One region of the Mesorhizobium sp. 113-1-2 genome, then DNA from elsewhere that is predicted to be linked to it. Evidence: riboswitches for the same ligand, from Rfam matches in the RefSeq annotation. Region 1 holds a riboswitch; the other holds the start of a gene.
What was found. Region 1 has a riboswitch for cobalamin ahead of JN279_RS19410 (DUF1636 family protein). Riboswitches for the same ligand answer to the same signal wherever they lie in the genome.
Positions count from the first base shown of each region.

Region 2: linked by a shared signal. The riboswitch ahead of bluB (5,6-dimethylbenzimidazole synthase) and the one ahead of JN279_RS19410 (DUF1636 family protein) in region 1 are both predicted to bind cobalamin.

Region 1 is NZ_AP023242.1:3,996,113-4,005,787, forward strand. Features, by position in the region: gene JN279_RS19380 (precorrin-3B C(17)-methyltransferase) at 1-22, opposite strand, end outside; gene JN279_RS19385 (precorrin-2 C(20)-methyltransferase) at 19-777, opposite strand; gene JN279_RS19390 (precorrin-8X methylmutase) at 774-1,406, opposite strand; gene cobG (precorrin-3B synthase) at 1,409-2,902, opposite strand; gene JN279_RS19400 (cobaltochelatase subunit CobN) at 2,899-6,498, opposite strand; gene cobW (cobalamin biosynthesis protein CobW) at 6,518-7,555, opposite strand; gene JN279_RS19410 (DUF1636 family protein) at 7,558-7,986, opposite strand; cobalamin riboswitch at 8,027-8,231, opposite strand; gene JN279_RS19415 (winged helix-turn-helix domain-containing protein) at 8,261-9,460, opposite strand.
Region 2 is NZ_AP023242.1:5,948,450-5,958,124, reverse strand. Features, by position in the region: gene JN279_RS29080 (hypothetical protein) at 1-607, shown strand, start outside; partial or broken gene bluB (5,6-dimethylbenzimidazole synthase) at 715-1,299, opposite strand; cobalamin riboswitch at 1,393-1,572, opposite strand; gene JN279_RS29070 (histone deacetylase family protein) at 1,694-2,620, shown strand; gene JN279_RS29065 (exodeoxyribonuclease VII small subunit) at 2,624-2,875, shown strand; gene JN279_RS29060 (DUF2277 domain-containing protein) at 2,974-3,240, shown strand; gene JN279_RS29055 (pirin family protein) at 3,281-4,201, shown strand; gene dxs (1-deoxy-D-xylulose-5-phosphate synthase) at 4,386-6,299, shown strand; gene JN279_RS29045 (hypothetical protein) at 6,476-6,769, shown strand; gene JN279_RS29040 (GFA family protein) at 6,766-7,167, opposite strand; gene JN279_RS29035 (TlyA family RNA methyltransferase) at 7,338-8,102, shown strand; gene JN279_RS29030 (class I SAM-dependent RNA methyltransferase) at 8,099-9,334, shown strand; gene JN279_RS29025 (caspase family protein) at 9,528-9,675, shown strand, end outside.

The sequences.
Region 1 (9,675 bases):
TAACGGTAAGGCGGCCGCTCATGCCTGCACTCCCAGCGCGCCGGGCCGGCCGGACCAGCCGGCGACCAATATGATGGCAAAGTAGGGCGCCTTGTCGTCCTGCTTGTCGGCGAGCTTCATCGAGACGCTGCCGGCCATGGTGCCGCGCTCGACATAGACGGCGCGCGTCAGCTTGCCGGTGGCTTCCAGCGCCCGCCTGATCTTGGGCAGGTTGCGGCCGACCTTCATGATGACGGCGGCATCGGTGTCGGCCAGCCTCCGCGTCAGCTCGAATTCGCTCATCGTGCCGGGCAGCACGGTCAGCACGTCATCGCCCTGGACGATCGGCACGCCGGTTTGCGACCAGCAGCCGGACATTGCGGTGACGCCGGGAATGACTTCCGTTGGGAAACGATGGGCAAGCCGCACATGCAGATGCATGTAGGAGCCGTAGAACAGCGGGTCGCCCTCGGACAGCACGGCAACCATCCTGCCCGCCTCGAGCTGTTCGGCGACCTTCTCGGCCGACTCCTCGTAGAAACCGGTGATTTGCGAGCGATAGTCGTCGTGATCCTTGTCGATCTCGGTTGTGACAGGATAGAGCAGTGGCAGTTCCAGCATGTCCGGCCGGAAGCGCGCTTCGACGATGGCGCGCGCATTGCTGTTGTTGCCGCGCTTGGCGAAATAGGCGACGACATCCGCCTGGGCCAAGGCACGCGCGGCCTTCAGCGTCAATAGTTCGGGGTCGCCGGGACCCGTGCCGACGCCGACAAGCCTTCCTTTGGGGAGCGCGTTCACAGGCCCGGCCTCGCCAGCGAATTGAGCGCGGCTGCGGTCATGGCGCTGCCGCCAAGCCTGCCGCGCACGATGGCATAGGGCACGCCATAGGAATTCTCGGCCAGCGCATCCTTGGATTCGGCCGCGCCGACGAAGCCGACCGGCATGCCGATGATGGCCGCCGGCTTCGGCGCGCCGTCGCGCAGCTTCTCCAGGAGATAGAACAGTGCCGTCGGCGCATTGCCGATGGCGACGACCGAACCGGCCATGCGCTCGCCCCACAGGTCTATGGCGGCCGCCGAGCGGGTGTTGCCGATCGCCTTGGCAATGTCGTGCGTGCGCGGGTCGCGCAGCGTGCAGATCACCTCGTTGCCGGCCGGCAGCCGGGCGCGGGTGACGCCATGCGAGACCATCTCCGCATCGCAGAAGATCGGCGCGCCGGCGGCAAGGGCCTTGCGCGCGGCGGCGACGAAGTCGGGCGAAAAAACGAAATGGCTCGATGCTTCGACCTGGCCGCAGGCATGGATCATGCGGATGGCTACATCGGCCTCGGCTTCGGAGAAGCGAGACAGGTCCGCCTCGGCGCGGATGATGGCGAAGGAGCGCTCGTAGATCGCCGTGCCGTCGTGGATGTAGTCGTAGGCGGCCATGGTCATTTCCGTTTTTCAGTTTGCGCCTGTTGGTAAGTCTCGGCGATTGCCGCCGGCCCGAGCCTTATCAGGCAAGCGGCGGCGGTCTCGCCCTGAAATCGTGCGCTGCGGATCACTGCTGCGACGCGACTGAAGCCGCGCGCGGCGTCATAGCCCGGCCTGTAGCCGGCAGGAAGGGCCTTTGCCGTCGCGTTCACGACAAGTCCGGCTCCATTTTCGCCGCCGACGATTGTGAGCGCCGCCGGACCGGGATGCGCGCAGCCCTTGGCGCAGCCGGAAATGTGCAGGGTGAAGTCGAGAATATCGGCGTTTTCGGCGGCGATGGTCTCGGCGATGTTGCGCGTCGCAATGCGGCCGGAAGCGCAGGCCGGCGCGCCGGGGCAGGCGGCGATGCGGGTGCGCGGATCGGTGGGGGCGGTGACGAAGCCGAGGGCGGCGGCGGTGTGCTGGAGAGACTGGTTGGCGGCGGATGGTTGGCCGAGGAAGAGCAGGGCGCGGCCCGGGGCGAGGCGGATTTCGGTGGTGCCGAGGGCGAGGGCGCTTTGCGCGAGGGCGATGAGTTTGTCGGCTGGCATGCTGCCGTAGGGGAGGCCGATGCCGAGCGCGAAAGTTTCATAGGCTAAAGGGAAAAGGCCAATAGGTTTGCGCGAGGCCCCCCCCTCTGTCCTGCCGGACATCTCCCCCTCAGGGGGGGAGATCACGCTGTCTTCTCGGCTTTCGCCAATCTCCAACGTTGTTAGAAGAGAGCTGGCGGCCGGGCTGCCGATCTCCCCCCTTGAGGGGGAGATGTCCGGCAGGACAGAGAGGGGGGCCTCGCGCAAACCTGTCGAGCATAGCCAGCCCGACAGAGACACCAACTGCCTCTCGGACAAATCCCTTGCGTGAGCCTCACGGCCTTTCTCGGCCACCATCCTCAGCACTGCGATGGCAACATCGCGCGCGGCGTCGGCTTCCGCCGCGACCAGCGATCTTGCGCTCTGCCCATCACCCGCAACAGACACCTGCCACCGAACCCCGGCATCGCTCTGCACCGCCTTCAGCCGCACATCGGCCGTCACGGCATCCAGCGTCAGTTGCCCGCCACCGTCGACAACCACTGACACCTTCGGCCCCAGCCTTAGCGTCAGTCCGGCGTCCTCGAGCGCCACCCTGATCCGCTCAGCCAGCGGCCGCGCACCGGCGATCTCTTGCGGGTCGATGCCCGCGAGCGGCCCTGTCTCCACCGGCACGCCAGTCCGCACCGCAATGCCCAGCGCATCGACTTCCGCCGCCAGCAGTGCGGCGCTCTCCGCTGTCAGCCCACGTATCTGTAAGCTGCCACGCGCGGTTACCTCCATGATGCCGTTGCCATGCCGCAAGGCGGATTCGGCCAGTCCGATCAGAAGCTTGGGCGACAATCCTCCCGAGATCGGATTGAGCCGCACCAACAGCCCGTCGCCGGTCTGCATCGGTGCCGACAAGGCCGGGCAGGCGCCGCGGCGCGAGAAGGCGTTCATGCCGCCACTCCCAGCGCCTCGGCCTCGGCAATCAGCGCGGCGAGATCGTCGTCGATGGAATTGCGCAAGGGATGCCACAGGCCACGCCGGCGCGCCGACAGGAAGCGCTCGGCGATGACCTTGGCCGCCGCCGGATTCTCTCGCAGGATGAAGGCGCGAACTTCCGCGTCGCCGACATAGGCGTCGTGCACGGCCTCGATCAGTGCGCCTGAAATGGCATGGGTGGTTTCGGCGAAGCCAACCAGCCGGTCGACGGTCTCAGCGAATTCCGAGGCGCCGCGCGGGCCGTGCCGCATCTGGCCTGAAATGAAGCGGGCATTGACGGCGCGGGCGCGCACCACCCGCGATACGGCCTCACCGATCGAGCGTGGCTTTGGCTTTTGCGGGTCTGTCGTGTCGAGCACGATGACGTCGGCATTCCGGCCAAGTGCTGCAAGCGCGGCCGAAAAACCGCCGATGAAGGCGACGTCGGCGGAGCCTTCGAGGATGTCGCGGCCGGGATCGTCGCCGGTGTGGACGAGAAGATCGGCCTCGGCGATGCGGGTTTCGAACGCGCCGGGCGCCGAGATGCCTTCGCCGCCGGCACCGCCATAGGCGTGCGAAGTGGCGTCGAGATAGGCCCGGCCGATTTCTTCGCGCGCCGCCCAGTCGCCACTGGACAAAAGATCCTCGACGCCGGCGCCGTAAGTGCCGGGCGAGGTGCCGAAGATGCGCGGGCTGATCTTGCCATCCGCTCGGGTCCGGGCGGCGAGCGGGTTTTCCGAATCGTCTTCATCGCGAGCGGCAACGGCATTGGCGGCGGCGTCGATCAGCGCGATCTGGGTCGGGAACATGTCGCGGAACAGGCCCGATATGCGCCAGGTGACGTCGACGCGCGGGCGGCCGAGCGTCGCCGGCGGCAGCACCTCGATGCCGGTGATGCGGCCGGTGGCGGCGTCCCATTGCGGCCGGCAGCCCATCAGCGCCAAGCCTTGCGCGATCTCCTCGCCGCCGGTGCGCAGCGAGGCCGAGCCCCAGAGATCGATGACCAGCGAACGCGGCCAGTCGCCATGCGACTGCAGATAGCCGCGCACCACTTCTTCCGCCGCCGCCTTGCCCAGATCGTAGGCGGTCGGCGTCGGCATGGTGCGCGGGTCTGATGTGAACAAATTACGCCCGGTGGGCAGGACATCGGAGCGTCCGCGCGCCGGCGCGCCGGCCGGGCCGGCCTTGACGTGACGGCCATCGAGCGCGGCAAGCAGCGCGGCCTTTTCAGCCTCGGCACTTTGGCGACGCATGGCGTCGGGTTCGTCCTCGGGCGCGCGGCCATAGATGTGCAGCCCGTCCTTGATGGCGAAATCCTTGAGGTCGCAGAGCCAGGCGTCGATGCGGCGCAGCGCCTCGTCGGGCGCATCGGTCCTGGCGACGCCGGCCTCGGCGGCGAGGCCGGTTTTTTGGGCGGTGTCGACGATCAGTTTTGCCAGGCGGTCACGGCGGCGGCGGTCGAGGCCGTCGGCCTGGGCGTATTCGTCGACCAGGCGCTCGAGTTTGTGCTGGTCTTCGTCCAGTCCCGCACCGGTGAGCGGCGGCGGCAGATGGCCAAGGGTGACGGCGGCAATGCGCCGCTTGGCCTGTGCCGCCTCGCCGGGGTTGGAGACGATGAAGGGGTAGATGACGGGCAGTGCGCCGGTGACGATCTCGGGAAAGCAGGTTTGCGACAGCGCAACCGTCTTGCCGGGCAGCCATTCCAGCGTGCCGTGCGCGCCGACATGGATCAGGGCGTGGACGCCGAGCAATTTGCGCAGCCACAGGCCGAAGGCGATCAGGGCGTGGCGCGGCGGGAGGGTCGGGTCGTGGTAGTCGGCGCGGCGATCGGCGGAGCGGCCGCGATCGGGAGCCAGCGCCACGGTGATGTTGCCGAAGGTCGCGGCGCGGAAGGGGAAGTGCGGCGAGGTCGGCGCTTGAACACCCCCCTCTGTCCTGCCGGACCCGGCCCTTCGCTGTCGCTCCGGGCGTTCGTCGCTCGGAAAGCCAAGCAATTGGCTTTCCGTCCGCTGCGCGGACCACTCCTCACCCCCCTCAAGGGGGGAGATTGGCAGTTCGGGCGCCGGATCTCCCTCTGCAACGGTCGCTACTGGCGAGGGCGGTGACAACGGCATGATCTCCCCCCTTGAGGGGGAGATGTCCGGCAGGACAGAGAGGGGGGCCTCGCGCAAACCTGTCTCTTCTGCTTTCCCCCACGCCGCCTCAACGGCAGTCATAGCCTCAGCGGGCACCTCTTTCGATAAGTCTAAATAGTCATCCAGCCCCAACCCCTGACCGCCCGCATCCAGCATCTCCAGCAACCCACGCGCCGTTTGCGGAATCCCCCCAACCACATAACCCTGCTCCTTCAGGTCATGCAGCATGGCCAGCACGCTCGACGGGACATCCAGGCCGACCGCATAGCCAGTCCTGCCAGGCGCACTCGGGTAATCCGGGATCAGGATAGCCAGCTTGCGCGCGGCACGGGGCGTCTCCTGCAGCTTGATGAAGGCGACCACACGCTCCGCCACCTGCGCCACGCGATCCGGTTCCGGCCGGTTGGCGAAGGCACGATGGCCAAGTGCCGGATCGACATCGCTTTCGCCCTTGAAGGAAATGGCGCCGGCAAGGATGCGGCCGTCCAGTTCGGGCAGCACGACATGCATGGCGAGGTCGGCGGGGGCCAGGCCGCGCTGGTTGTTTTCCCAGACGTCGCGGCGGGTGGTGGCGACGATGACCTGGAAGACGGGAACGCCAGCGCGGTCGAACAGGGTTTCAACGCCCGGTTCGGCGCCGGAGGCGAAAGCGGTCGCGGTGATGATGGCGGCGGGTTTGAGCGTAGCGTGGGCTGTTTCGACGAAGGCTAGGGACGCCGGGTCTTTCAGGCTGGATACGAAGATGGGGACAGGCGCCATGCCGCGCTGCCGCAGCGCTTCAAAAAGGGCGTCGATCGGCGCGACATCGGCGGCCAGCAGCATCGAGCGGTAGAAGAGAATGGGTACGACCTTTCCCTCTCGCTCGAGGGGGAGGGGGACAACGCCGCGGCCTGGCTCGTAGTAGCCGGCCTTTGGCACCGCCACCGGCTCAACAACGGCCGCGTCCTGTCCAACCAACCCCGCCAGCCGCAGCACCAGCGCGCCCAAATTGGCCGGCCCGCCCTCGCGGAAATAGCTGAGCAGCGTGTCCAATTCCTGGCGCGGCAGCGTCGAGGCTTCGATCAGCCTGATATCCTCGTCGTGGCTTTCACCGGGAAGCAGCGCCAGTTTTATGCCGCGTTCGCGGGCGATCGAGGCCAACTGGTCGCAGCCATAGCGCCACCAGTCGTAGCCGCCGAGGATGCGCACCAGGATGATCTTGGCGTGGCGGGCGACGCTGTCGATCCAGAGGTCGACGGACATGGGATGGCGCAGGTCGCGCAGAGCGGCCAGCCTCATCGAGGGCAACCGGCCGGCGTCGGCCTTCCACGCGGCCGCCAGGCCGGCGAGGTCGCTGTCGGTGAAGGACAAGGCCACGATATCCGCCGGCGTCTGCCGCAGATCGACCGGCTCGGCGAGATCGTCGAGCGAGGCGGAGGTCGTGGTGAGGATATGCATCGCGGCCCGTGTCTAAAAATCAGCCGGCGAGTATACGCTCGATTGCCGGGCGGTTCAGCCCCTTGAGGCCGATGACGACCAGGCGCGAGCGGCGGTCGTCCTCGGCGGTCCAGGCGCGGTCATAGTAATGATTGACGCGTGGGCCGACAGCCTGCAGCAGGAGCCGCATCGGCTTGCCGCCGACCTCGACGAAGCCTTTCACGCGCAGCACGTTTTCCTGTTCGGCGGCGGTGGCGACGCGCTTTGCCAGTTCGTCCGGATTGGCGACCGAGGCAATGTCGACGATGAAGGTGTCGAAGTCGTCATGCTCGTGGTCGAAGGCGCCGTCATGATGCGACTTGCGGTTTTCGATGTCGTCCTCGACCGCGAGACCGAGTCCGAGCAGTACGGAAGGATCGACCTTGCCATGCGACGTCGGCACGATCCTCACGGCGCGGGCGGAGTGCTCGCCAATGATGGCGTTGGCGCGGGCCGAGCCGGCGGCGTCCATCAGGTCGCTTTTCGACAGGATGATCAGATCGGCGCAGGCGATCTGGTCCTCGAACACTTCCTCGACCGGGTCGTCATGGTCGAGGCTGTCGTCAGCAGTCCTCTGCGCCTGCAGCGCGTCCATATCGTTGGCGACACGACCTTCGGCCAGCGCCGGGCCATCGACCACGGCGATGACTCCGTCGACGGTCACGCGGCTCTTCACTGTCGGCCACTGGAACGCCTGGACCAGCGGCTTGGGCAGAGCGAGGCCCGAGGTTTCGATCAGGATATGGTCGACCTTGGGGTTGAGCGACAGGATCTGGTCGAGCGCCGGCACGAAATCGTCGGCCACTGTGCAGCAGATGCAGCCATTGGCCAGCTCGACGATGTTTTCCTCGGGGCAGGTGTCGATGCCGCAGCCTTTCAGGATTTCGCCGTCGATGCCGATGTCGCCGAACTCGTTGACGATGATCGCGATGCGCTTGCCGCCGGCGTTTTCCAGGAGATGGCGGACCAGCGTCGTCTTGCCGGCGCCAAGGAAGCCGGTGACGACGGTGCAGGGGACACGGGAGACGGAAGCGCTCATGATCAATCCTTCAACAGGTCGAGAGGTGGAATGCGGGCAACGAGGCCGCGCTTGAGGGAATCGGGCCGGCCACGCCAGGGGATGAGGCCGTCGGTCGAGGTGGCGAAGAGTTTGGCGCCGGTGACGAGGTCGGCGCCGCTGGCCGCGGTCAGGTCGCCGAACACATAGCTCCAGCAGCCGTCGCGCAGGATCGCCGCGCTCAGCCGGCGCTTGCAATTGCCAAGGCACTCGACCGTGCGCACTCGGATATGGTCGTCAGACGCTGCACGGCGCGTGTCCTCGGCCAACAGTTCGCCGGCGCGGGGATGGGCGTCGGAGCCGGTCTCGTCGCGACAGGAGGCGCAGACGATGACCGTGATGCCGGCCAAGGCTTCGCTGTCGGCGGACGAGATATCCGCTGTGCCAGCCGAAAAACTGCTGTTCTGGTCCAAAAAGCCGGGCTCCTTGCCCGGAAACCCGCCGGGCGATCGGATTCTTCTGTCGCAGACGGCAGGTCTCCTGGCTCGCGGGTCATCGCCTTGGGTGCCGCCTTCCCGGGAAACTCCCAGTGGCTTTCGGCCTTGGCTCTTCGCTTACAGTTGCGGGGACAGCCGCGGATTTGAGATTTTCATCCCGCACCGCATTCCCTCTTAGCCCCTGCCGTTGCGGGCAAGGGACCGTCTGAACCGGATTTAGGCTTTTGCAGGCAGCGGTGTCAACGCGCGGCTACGACACGGCGATGTCGGCCAGCGCCGGGCCCAGATCGCCGGCCGGCGTCACTTCCATGCGTTCAAGGCCGAGCCAGCCCTGCATCTGCTTCAGTTCCTCAAAGAGCTGCGCAGCGGTTTCAGGCGGTGCGTTGGGCTCAGGGTAGGCGGCATGGACGCGCAGGACGCTGGCTGGCCGGTCTGCCTTGAGGTCGACGCGCGCGACGATCCGGTCGCCGAACAGGAACGGCAGGACGTAATAGCCGTATTGGCGCTTCTCAGCTGGCGTGTAGATCTCGATGCGGTAGTGGAAATCGAACAGCCGCTCCGAGCGCGATCGTTCGAACACCACCGGGTCGAACGGCGCCAGCAAGGCGCGCGCCTCGATTTTCCGGGGCAGGCGCGCGTCCTTGTGAAGGTAAGCCGGCTTGTCCCAGCCTTCGACTCGCACCGGCACGAGCTCGCCCAACTCGACCAGTTCCTCCAACCGGCCCTTCATGTCGGCCGGCGACAAGCGGAAATAGTCGCGCAAATCGCCTGATGTCGCGATGCCGTGGGCGCGGGCGGAAATGCGCAGCAATTCGCGATGCGCGTCCTCCGGGGCGGGCACCGGCAGATCGAGGATCGCCTGCGGCAGGACGCGCTCGGGCAAATCATAGAAGCGCTCGAAGCCGCGGCGGTGCGCCGTGGTGATGCGCCCGGCCCAGAACAGCCATTCGAAGGCATGTTTGGCATGGCTCCAGCCCCACCAGCCGCCCGAACCCTTCTGGCCTTCGAGCGCGGAGGCGGCGATCGGGCCGCGCTCGGCGACCGCGCGATAAATCTCTTCTATATAGGCGGCGTGCTCGCGGCCCCATTTGGCCAGGCCCAGATACATCTCGTCGCCTTGCTCGGCGCGCTGCATGCGCCAGCGCATCAGCGGGTAGGTTTCGACCGGCAGGAAGGAGGCCTCGTGCGCCCAGTATTCGAACACCGTGCGCTTGCGGGTCACCGCGGCATTGTCGAGTAAGGCGAGCGGGTAGGGGCCAAGCCGCGAATAGAGCGGCATATAGTGAGCGCGCACTACCGCGCTGACGGAATCGATCTGCAGCAGGCCGGTGCGGGAGAGCACGCGGGCGAGGTGGCGGCGGTCAGGTGTGCCATTTGGGCGCGGATCGAGAAATCCTTGAGCGGCGAGCGCGATGCGCCGTGCCATGGCAAGCGAGATCTTTTCCTTCATGCAGCTGTCACTCTAAGGGCGTCCAGGTCGAGAGTCCGATGGGTGATTCCGGCCCATGCTAGCAGGGTTTTGGCGGCAACCCTGTCAGGAGAGAAAAGTGGAGTAAAAAGCGAAGGAAATCAAACAAGAGCGGATCGGACCAGTTTCTCCGGATATGCCGTCCAGGTCGGGCTTTTGAACAAGGTTTGACTTGCTTCGCTGGAAGTGCTGCGCTA
Region 2 (9,675 bases), 2.0 Mb from region 1:
CAACATCCTTTTTGTCGTCGACCAGCTGGTCAAGGGCGCCATCCGCGCCATCACCGGCCTGCTCGGCGGCATCGCCGCCTTCTTGCCGATCCCGGGCCTGAGCGGCCTGGTCTCCTTCATCAACACGGTGATCCGCCTGTCGCTCACCTATGTCGACGAGATCATCCTCGGCTACAACATCCGCATCAATTCGTCCTCGCCCTTCGAGACGGCGCGGCAAGGCGTCGTGCTCTACGCCCAGAACGGCAAGACCATGGTCAAGAACGCCGTCTGGCTAGCGGTCATCATGTGGGGCGTGTCCTTCGTCATTTTCCTGCTGATGCTGGCCCCGGCCGCCGCCATTCTGTTCATCATGCCGGGGCAACTCGCCGGCTGGGCTTTCGTGCTGGCAATCGTCTTCGCCTGGGCCTTCAAGGCCGCCTTCATCGAGCCATTTGCCATTGCTTGCCTGATGCAGGTCTATTTCAAGACCATAGCCGGCCAGGTGCCCGATCCGGCCTGGGATGCCCGGCTGGCCGAGGCGTCGTCGAAGTTCAGGGAGCTGAGGGACAAGGCGCTGGCCTCCTTTGGCGGCTCGCGCTGGGGCACCGCAGGCGCAACCCGCTGATCGGCGGGCGCGCAGGCGACTGCGTTGAGGTGCACCACAGCTGACTTGAGTGGTGCCTCGCCTTGCCCGCAGAAAGTCTCGCTCATGATCAATTCGGGCAGCGGCAGCCGCCGGCCCCAGCCATGCGTTTCGAGGTCCGGTTTGGGCGCGAACTCGGAAACCCGGCCGACGCAGAGATAAGCGATCGGCGTCACGTGCTCGGGAATGGATAGCAGGCTCTTCAACGCTTGCGGCTCGATGATGCTGACCCAGCCGACGCCTACGCCTTCGGCGCGCGCCGCCAGCCAGAAATTCTGCACCGCGCAGACCGTGCTGTAGAGATCCATTTCCGGATTGTGCCAGCGGCCCAGAGGCGAACCCTGCGAGCGCTGGCGGTCGCAGGTGATGCAGATGTTGAGGGCGCTTTCGCAGATGCCTTCGAGCTTGAGCTTGCGGTAGAGCGCCTGACGTTCCGCCTCGATTTCAGGCAATTCCTGTTCGCGCGCAGCCAGGAACAGGTCGCGCACCTTTTCCCGCCGTTTGGCGTCGCGAATGACGATGAAGTTCCAGGGCTGCATGAAGCCGACCGATGGCGCGTAATGGGCGGCAAGCAGAAGCCGCGCCAGCACCCCGTCGTCGAGCGCGTCGGGCAGGAAATGGCTGCGCACGTCGCGCCGCGTGAACATGGCACGGTAGACCGCGTCACGCGCCATCTGGTCAAATCCGTCGCCCATAGGAGCGGTCATGTGTTCCGGCATCGCTTGTCCCCTTGCGATTGCTATTGATGCCAGCCGCCTGACCATGCGGATGACGATGCCTGCCAGGCCGGTCTTCTGGCTTGGGATCAACCCGCGTCCGGTGCCTTCCCGTCATCGACAGTGGCATTTACCGGCGCGGTCCCCCTCACAGCGTTGGGCACGCCACGGAGTTCAACCGTGTTCCCGATTCTCCCGCTTGCGGCGGGCACCAGGCAGTGGCTGCGACCTTACGCCGAAGCCTCGGCGGCGCCAATCCCCGCAGCGACGCCAATGGACGCATGCGTGATTTTCCCCAGTCATCAAGCGGCAACGCATGGCCATCGCGTTGCCGGGGCACTAGATAGGGAGCATGGCCACTCGTCTCTATACCCATCCGATCTTCCTCGAACACATCACGCCGCCCGGCCATCCCGAGCGGCCGGACCGTTTACGCGCCATAGAACGGGTGCTGGATGACGAGGCCTTCGCTGGGCTCGATCGCGTCAAGGCGCCGGAGGGCGATGAAGCGACCATCCTGTACGCCCATCCCGCCGATTTCGTCGCCCGCGTGCGTGCCGCCATTCCCGAGGAGGGCCTTGCCCGCATCGATGCCGACACCACCGCCAGCCCGAAGAGCTGGCAAGCGGTGATCACCGCGATCGGCGCCGCCAACGCCGCTGTCGACGACGTCTTTGCCGGCCGTGCCGACAATGTCTTCGTCGCCGCAAGGCCGCCCGGCCATCATGCCGAGAAGACCACCGCGATGGGCTTCTGTTTCTTCAACACGGCGGCGATTGCGGCGCGCTATGCGCAGAAGAAGCATGGCGCCGAGCGCGTCGCTGTCGTCGACTGGGACGTGCATCACGGCAACGGCACGCAGGATATCTTCTGGGACGATCCCTCGGTGCTCTATTGCTCGACGCATCAGATGCCGCTTTATCCCGGCACCGGCGCGAAGAGCGAGACTGGCGCCGGCAACATCGTCAACGCGCCCTTGGCGCCACAGACCGGCGGCGAGGTGTTTCGCGATGCCTTCCTGTCGCGGGTGCTGCCGGCGCTCGACAATTTCGCGCCCGATCTGATCATCATTTCGGCCGGCTTCGACGCGCATCACCGCGACCCGCTGGCCGAGATCAACCTGACCGAGGACGATTTCGACTGGGCGACTGGCCAGCTGATGCAGCGCGCTGCCCGCCACAGCGGCAACCGGCTCGTCAGCCTGCTCGAGGGCGGCTACGATCTGCAAGGACTGGCATTTTCGGTCGCCGCCCATGTCGGGCGACTGATGAAAGGATGAGTGATGGCTGCTGAGACCAACGAAGACGTCAAGGCGATGAGCTTCGAACAGGCACTCGACGCGCTGGAGAAGATCGTCGATGATCTGGAGCGTGGCGACGTGCCGCTCGACCAGTCGATCCGCATCTATGAGCGTGGCGAGGCGCTGAAGGCGCATTGCGACCGGCTGCTGAAGGCGGCCGAGGACAAGGTCGAAAAGATCCGGCTGTCGCGCGACGGCAAGCCGGTCGGAACCGAGCCGCTCGACGCGGAATGAGGCGCAAGCCGTCAACCGAGTTTTGGACATCATCGTGATTGAGGATAGAGTTCGTCGCCGTTGAGATGGCGCCCTGGACAAGAGGAGATACGGAAGCGATGTGCAGAAACATCAAGACCCTGTTCAATTTTGATCCGCCGGCAACCAATGACGAAGTGCGCGACGCAGCCCTTCAATTTGTCCGCAAGCTGAGCGGAACGACACGGCCGTCGAAACAGAACCAGCATGCGTTCGACCATGCGGTCGAGGCCATCGCGGCATCGGCGCGTGAACTACTCGATTCGCTGGAAACCCATCAGCATCCGCGCAATCGCGAAGAGGTGGCGGCCAAACTGCGGGCAAAGGCGGCGATCCGCTTTGCCTGATGCTGCCAAAGCGGTCCATGACCGCTGAAAAGGAGAGTCCATGAGCTTCTTTCCGGGAAAAGACCCTGAAGCCGGCGACGCCTTCGCCAGCGACCAGATCGAGTTGATGGTCATCCCAAACGCCAAGGACATTGGCGGTTTCGAGGTCCGTCGCGCTCTGCCGACCGCCAAGCGGCGGCTGGTTGGGCCGTTCATCTTCTTCGACCGCATGGGCCCGGCGATCCTGCGCGGCGGCCAGGCGATGGATGTTCGTCCGCATCCGCATATCGGCCTGTCGACAGTGACCTATCTGTTCGACGGCAAGATCCGTCATCGCGACTCTCTCGGCACCGAAATGGTCATCCAGCCCGGCGACGTGAATCTGATGACCGCCGGCCGCGGCATCGTGCATTCCGAGCGCACACCCGAAGAATTGCGTGGTGCGCCGATGTCGATCTCCGGCCTGCAGACATGGCTGGCGCTGCCCGACGGCAAGGAGGAGGTGGCGCCGGTGTTCGAGAACACCGCTGGCTTGCGGCTTCCCGAGATCGATGCCGAAGGCGTCCGCGGCCGCATCGTCATAGGCGATTTTCAAGGGTTGCGCTCCCCGGTGCGGGCCGACACCGAGACGCTCTACGCCGACCTCAGACTGGCGCCCGGCGCCAGCGTGAAAATCCCGGCGGATGCCGAAGAGCGCGCCATCTACACGCTGGAAGGCGAGGTCGCGATTTCGGGCGACGTCTTTCCGGCCGAACGGCTGCTGGTGTTCCGGCCCGGCGACGAGATCGTCGTATCGTCGCAGACCGGTGCGCATTTCATGCTGTTCGGCGGCGCCTCGCTCGGCTCGCAGCGCTACATCTGGTGGAATTTCGTTTCCTCGTCCAAGGAGCGCATCGAACAGGCCAAGCAGGAATGGAAGACGGGCCGCTTCGATATCGTTCCTGGAGATGAGGAAGAGTTCATCCCGCTGCCGGAAAACTAAGGAATATCGCCCAAAAGCGGCCCGGTTTCGGGGCCACGATATGCATGAAAACAAGGACTTGAAAGCGCGGGCATAGACTGTTTCGACACGCTGTCCTTTTGGGAGCAGGCCCGCGTCACTGACACGCATTTACTTTCGCAGGCCGGCGGCCTATCTCGCCGTTGAATAGAAAGCCTGAGCACCCGTGAACGCAACGCCACATACGCCGCTTCTCGACAAGGTTCGCATTCCGGCGGATTTGCGCGCGCTTGACGAGAGCGAGCTGCCGCAACTGGCATCCGAGCTTCGCCTCGAATTGGTCGACGCGGTGTCGCGCACCGGCGGTCATCTCGGCGCCGGCCTCGGCGTGGTCGAACTGACGGTGGCGCTGCATTACGTCTTCAACACGCCGGAGGACCGGCTGATCTGGGATGTCGGCCATCAGGCCTATCCGCACAAGATCCTGACCGGGCGGCGAGACCGCATCCGCACGCTGCGCCAGGAAGGCGGCCTGTCCGGCTTCACCCGCCGTGCCGAGAGCGAGTACGATCCCTTCGGCGCCGCCCACTCCTCGACATCGATATCGGCCGGCCTCGGCATGGCCGCCGCCCGCGACCTCTCCGGCGGCCGCAACAATGTCATCGCCGTCATCGGCGACGGCGCCATGTCGGCGGGCATGGCTTATGAGGCCATGAACAATGCCGGCGCGCTCGATGCCCGGCTCATCGTCATCCTCAACGACAACGACATGTCGATCGCGCCGCCGACGGGCGCGATGAGCGCCTATCTGGCGCGGCTCGCCTCGGGCAAGGCCTATGCCGGCCTGCGTGACTTCGGCAAGAAGCTGACCTCCTACCTCGGCAAGCGCGCCGATCGTGCGATCACAAGGGCGGTCGAGCATGCACGCGGTTATGTCACCGGCGGCACGCTGTTCGAGGAGCTCGGCTTCTATCACATCGGCCCGATCGACGGTCACAATCTCGAGCATCTGATCCCGGTTCTGAAAAACGTCCGCGACAATGGCGAAGGCCCGGTGCTGATCCATGTCGTCACCCAGAAGGGCAAGGGCTACGCGCCGGCGGAAGCCGCCGCCGACAAGTATCACGGTGTCAACAAATTCGACGTCATCACCGGAGCGCAGGCCAAGGCGCCCGCCAACGCACCGGCCTACACCAAGGTTTTCGCCGAAAGCCTGATCCAGGAGGCTCGTGAGGACGACCGTATTGTCGCCGTCACCGCCGCCATGCCGAGCGGCACGGGGCTGGACCTGTTCGGCGAAGTGTTCCCGTCAAGGACCTTCGATGTCGGCATCGCCGAGCAACATGCGGTGACCTTCGCCGCCGGTCTCGCGACGGAAGGCTATAAGCCGTTCGCGGCGATTTATTCGACCTTCCTGCAGCGCGCCTACGACCAGGTCGTCCACGACGTCGCGATCCAGAAACTGCCGGTGCGCTTTCCCATCGATCGCGCCGGCTTCGTCGGCGCCGACGGTGCCACCCATTGCGGCGCGTTCGACACCACCTTCCTGGCAAGCCTGCCGGGCTTTGTCGTGATGGCGGCCGCCGACGAGGCGGAGCTGCGCCACATGGTGCGCACCGCGGCAGCCTATGATGGCGGCCCGATCGCCTTCCGCTATCCGCGCGGCAATGGCGTCGGCGTCGACATGCCGGAGCGTGGCTCGGTTCTCGAACTCGGCAAGGGCCGCATCGTCAGGGAAGGCACCAAGGTGGCGTTGCTGTCCTTCGGCACGCGCTTGCAGGATTGCCTGATCGCTGCCGAGGAGCTTGGCGCAGCCGGGCTTTCGACCACCGTTGCCGATGCCCGCTTCGCCAAGCCGCTCGACGAGGATCTGATCCGGCGGCTGGCCCGCTCGCACGAGGTTCTGGTGACGGTGGAGGAGGGCGCCATCGGCGGCTTCGCCAGCCATGTGCTGCAGTTCCTTGCCCATGAAGGATTGCTGGAAAGCGGCCTGAAGGTGCGCCCGCTGGTGCTGCCCGATGTGTTCGCCGATCACGCCAAGCCGGAAAAAATGTATGCCGATGCCGGCCTCGATGCCGCTGGCATTGTGCGCACCGTATTCACGGCGCTTGGGCATACGGCCCGCGCCCAGCGCGCCTGAATTAAAATCCCGCCCCAGCGCGCCTGACTCAAGACCTCAAGCGCTTGAATTAGTTTGCCGGCTTGATTTCGTAACGCATTGTTAACACTGCCGTTTGGCGTTTTGCTTACCGTGTCCCTTGGCCGTTTTTCAACGGCGCCCTGCTAGATCGGTTGTCAGGCAGGGAGACGATTGGAATGAAGACGCTTCTGTGCGGCGTGGCCCTATCGGCCATCATAATCGCGCCGGCCGCCGCCGAGACGCGCTATGACCGCAATCTCGAAAAAGCGGCGCTGGGCATCGTCGCCGGCAAGATGGGCAATATCAGGGGCGGCTTTTCCTACAAGCAGGTGCCGCAGCTCGTGATCGTGCCGGACCCTGCGCCTGCGTCTCCGGTTGCGGCTGAGCATCCACGTGAGCAAGCTTCTGGGGAGCGAGACGACGGTTTGTCTCCAGCCGTCGAGCGCCAGGTGTCGCGCACCATCTTCTAGAACCACATATCGCGCACGCAACGCCCGTCGCGGGGCAGGTCGTCATATGTGTCGAGGCCGTCGAAATGGTCGATCGGCAGATCGGCGACGGCCTCGGGCGGCGCCAGCCGCACATTGACCGCAATGCGTGTTCGACCGGAGGCGCCGGTATGCAAGCCGCGCCACGCCAGAACGCAAGCGCAGGTCGGGCAGAACAGGATTTCGAGCGACGGCGTGTCCTTTCCGGCGCGCGTATAGCTGCCCATCGGTCCGGAAACGCGGATGCGTTCATCGGCATAGTCATAGGCCCAGAGCGTGCCATAGCGCCGGCAAAGCGTGCAGTTGCAAGCCGTCACCGGCCCGGGATCGCCTTCCAGGGTCCAGTGGGTTGCGCCACAGTGGCAGGTTCCCGTCAGCATTCGTTCTCCCCGAGGGTTTTGACGATAGAGGGGCTCGTCTCCTCGATTGCCATTCTGCCGGACCCGATACGATGCACGCAAGCGGTGGCGCGGCTCGATGCGTTCGCCGCTTCTTTCCTTGTTGCGCCCAATCTCCTTGCCTTCGCTGCCGGCTTTCGCCATGAAGGCCGATGAACTCGCCTCTGCCAGCCAGCACCCGCCAGCGGCTCGACGACTTGCTCGTCCAGCGCGGCCTGTTTGCCAGCCGCTCGCGTGCCCGCGACGCGGTCGAACGCGGCACGGTGACGGTTGACGGCGTCCTTGCCCGCAAGCCCGGTCAGAACGTTTCGCCGCAATGCCTTGTTGCCATTGACGATCCGGCGCAGGGCTATGTCTCGCGCGCGGCGCTGAAGCTCATCGGCGGGCTCGACCACTTCAGCCTCGATCCGGCCGGTCGCGAAGCGCTCGACATCGGCGCCTCGACCGGCGGCTTTACCCAAGTGCTTCTGGAACGCGGCGCTGTCCATGTCACCGCGATCGATGTCGGTCATGGCCAGATGCATCCCGATGTCAGCAAGGACCCGCGCGTGACGGTCATCGAGGGGCTCAATGCCCGCGATCTCACCATCGATGATCTTGCCGGCCGTGTTCCGGGTTTCATTGTCTCCGACGTCAGCTTCATTTCACTCAAACTGGCGCTGCCGCCCGCGCTCGCGATTGCCGAGCCTGGCGCCGCCGCAGTCTTTCTGGTCAAACCGCAATTCGAGGCGGGCCGCGAGGCGATCGGCAAGGGCGGCCTGCTGAAAGACCCCTTCGATGCCGCCCGTGTCGCCGGCATGCTGCAGGATTGGCTGGATGCCGTTCCCGGCTGGCGCTCGCTCGGCCTGCATCTGTCGCCGATCGAAGGCGGCGACGGCAATCGCGAATTCCTGCTCGGTGGGATCAAGGATCGATGAGCGCGCGCTTCACCATCAAAAAGCTTGGCGCCCAGGGCGACGGCATAGCCGAAACCGAAAGCGGCGATCTGTTCATTCCCTTCACGCTTCCTGGCGAGGTTGTCACCGCCGCGCGCGAAAGGGATCGCGCCGCGCTGATGGCCGTGCTGGAAGCCTCGCCGCTGCGCATCGGACCCGCCTGCCGCCATTTCACCGAATGCGGCGGCTGTGCTCTCCAGCATTTCGAGGCCGAGGCCTATCGCCAGTGGAAACGCGACAAGGTGGTGCACGCCCTGAAGGGCTTCGATTGCGAGATCGACGCGCTGGTCGCCTGCGCGCCGCACACGCGCCGCCGTGTCGTGCTTGCCGCCCGGCGCAGCGATGCCGGCATGCTGCTCGGCTTCAACCGCCATCTGTCGCCGGAAATCATTTCCATATCCGAATGCCCGATCTCGCTGCCCGAAATTGTCGCCGCGCTCGACCGGTTGCGGGCGCTTGCCGATTTGATATGCGCCACCACCAAATCGTTCCGGATGGCTGTCACCGTGACCGGTTCCGGCCTCGACGTCGCGGTGCATGAGTCCGGCAAGCTCGGCGAACACCAGCGCCGCATCGCTTCCAATTTTGTCCTGTCGCAAGGCTTTGCCAGACTGTCCATCGATGACGAGATCATCATCGAGCCAAGGAAGCCCGTGGTAATGTTCGGCAGTGTTGCCGTCGCCGTGCCGCCTGGCGCCTTCCTGCAGGCGACCGAGGCAGCCGAACGGACCATGGCCGAGATCGTTGGCACACATCTGAAGCGCGCCAAGAAGGTCGCCGATCTTTTCGCCGGCTGCGGCAGCTTTGCCTTGCGGTTGGCGGCAAAGTCGGAAGTCCATGCGGTGGAGGGCGATGCGGCGGCCCTTTCAGCGCTCGACCGGGGGGCACGTTTCGCCGCCGGCCTGAAGCGGGTGACGGGCGAACGCCGGGACCTGTTTCGCCGGCCACTGACGTTCAAGGAATTGAGCACCTTCGACGGCCTTGTCTTCGACCCACCACGAGCGGGTGCCGAGGACCAGTCGAAGCAGATCGCCCGCTCGGATGTTCCCTTCGTTGCCGCGGTGTCCTGCAATCCGGTGACGCTGGCTCGCGACCTGCGTATCCTCATCGATGGCGGGTACACCTTGAAAAGCGTGACGCCGATCGACCAGTTCCTGTGGTCGCCCCATGTCGAGGCGGTCGCTCTGCTGGAGAAGCCCAAGAAGCGCCGGTAGGGCGGATCTCGGTTCGACTGTCGCGTGGACAGAAAGCGATCACTTTTCCTTGAGATCGCCAGTTAGGCTTTACTCGATCCCAACTTGCCGAGATCGCGCCGCAAAGCCGCCTCTTTGCGCCCATCTAGTCCAGATTCGCTGGAGGAGCGGAAGGGCCTCGACAGCGTCGGCTCTTTACCCACGGTGGCCTGAAATGCGGATGCTCCAGAAATTCCTCGGTCTATTCGTGCTCTTGCTTGTCGTCGCCGGCTCCACGACGGGCGCGCTCGCGCAACAGCAAAAACGCCTCGCTTTCGTCATCGGCAACGCTGCCTATCCGTCCGGTGCACTGGTGACACCCG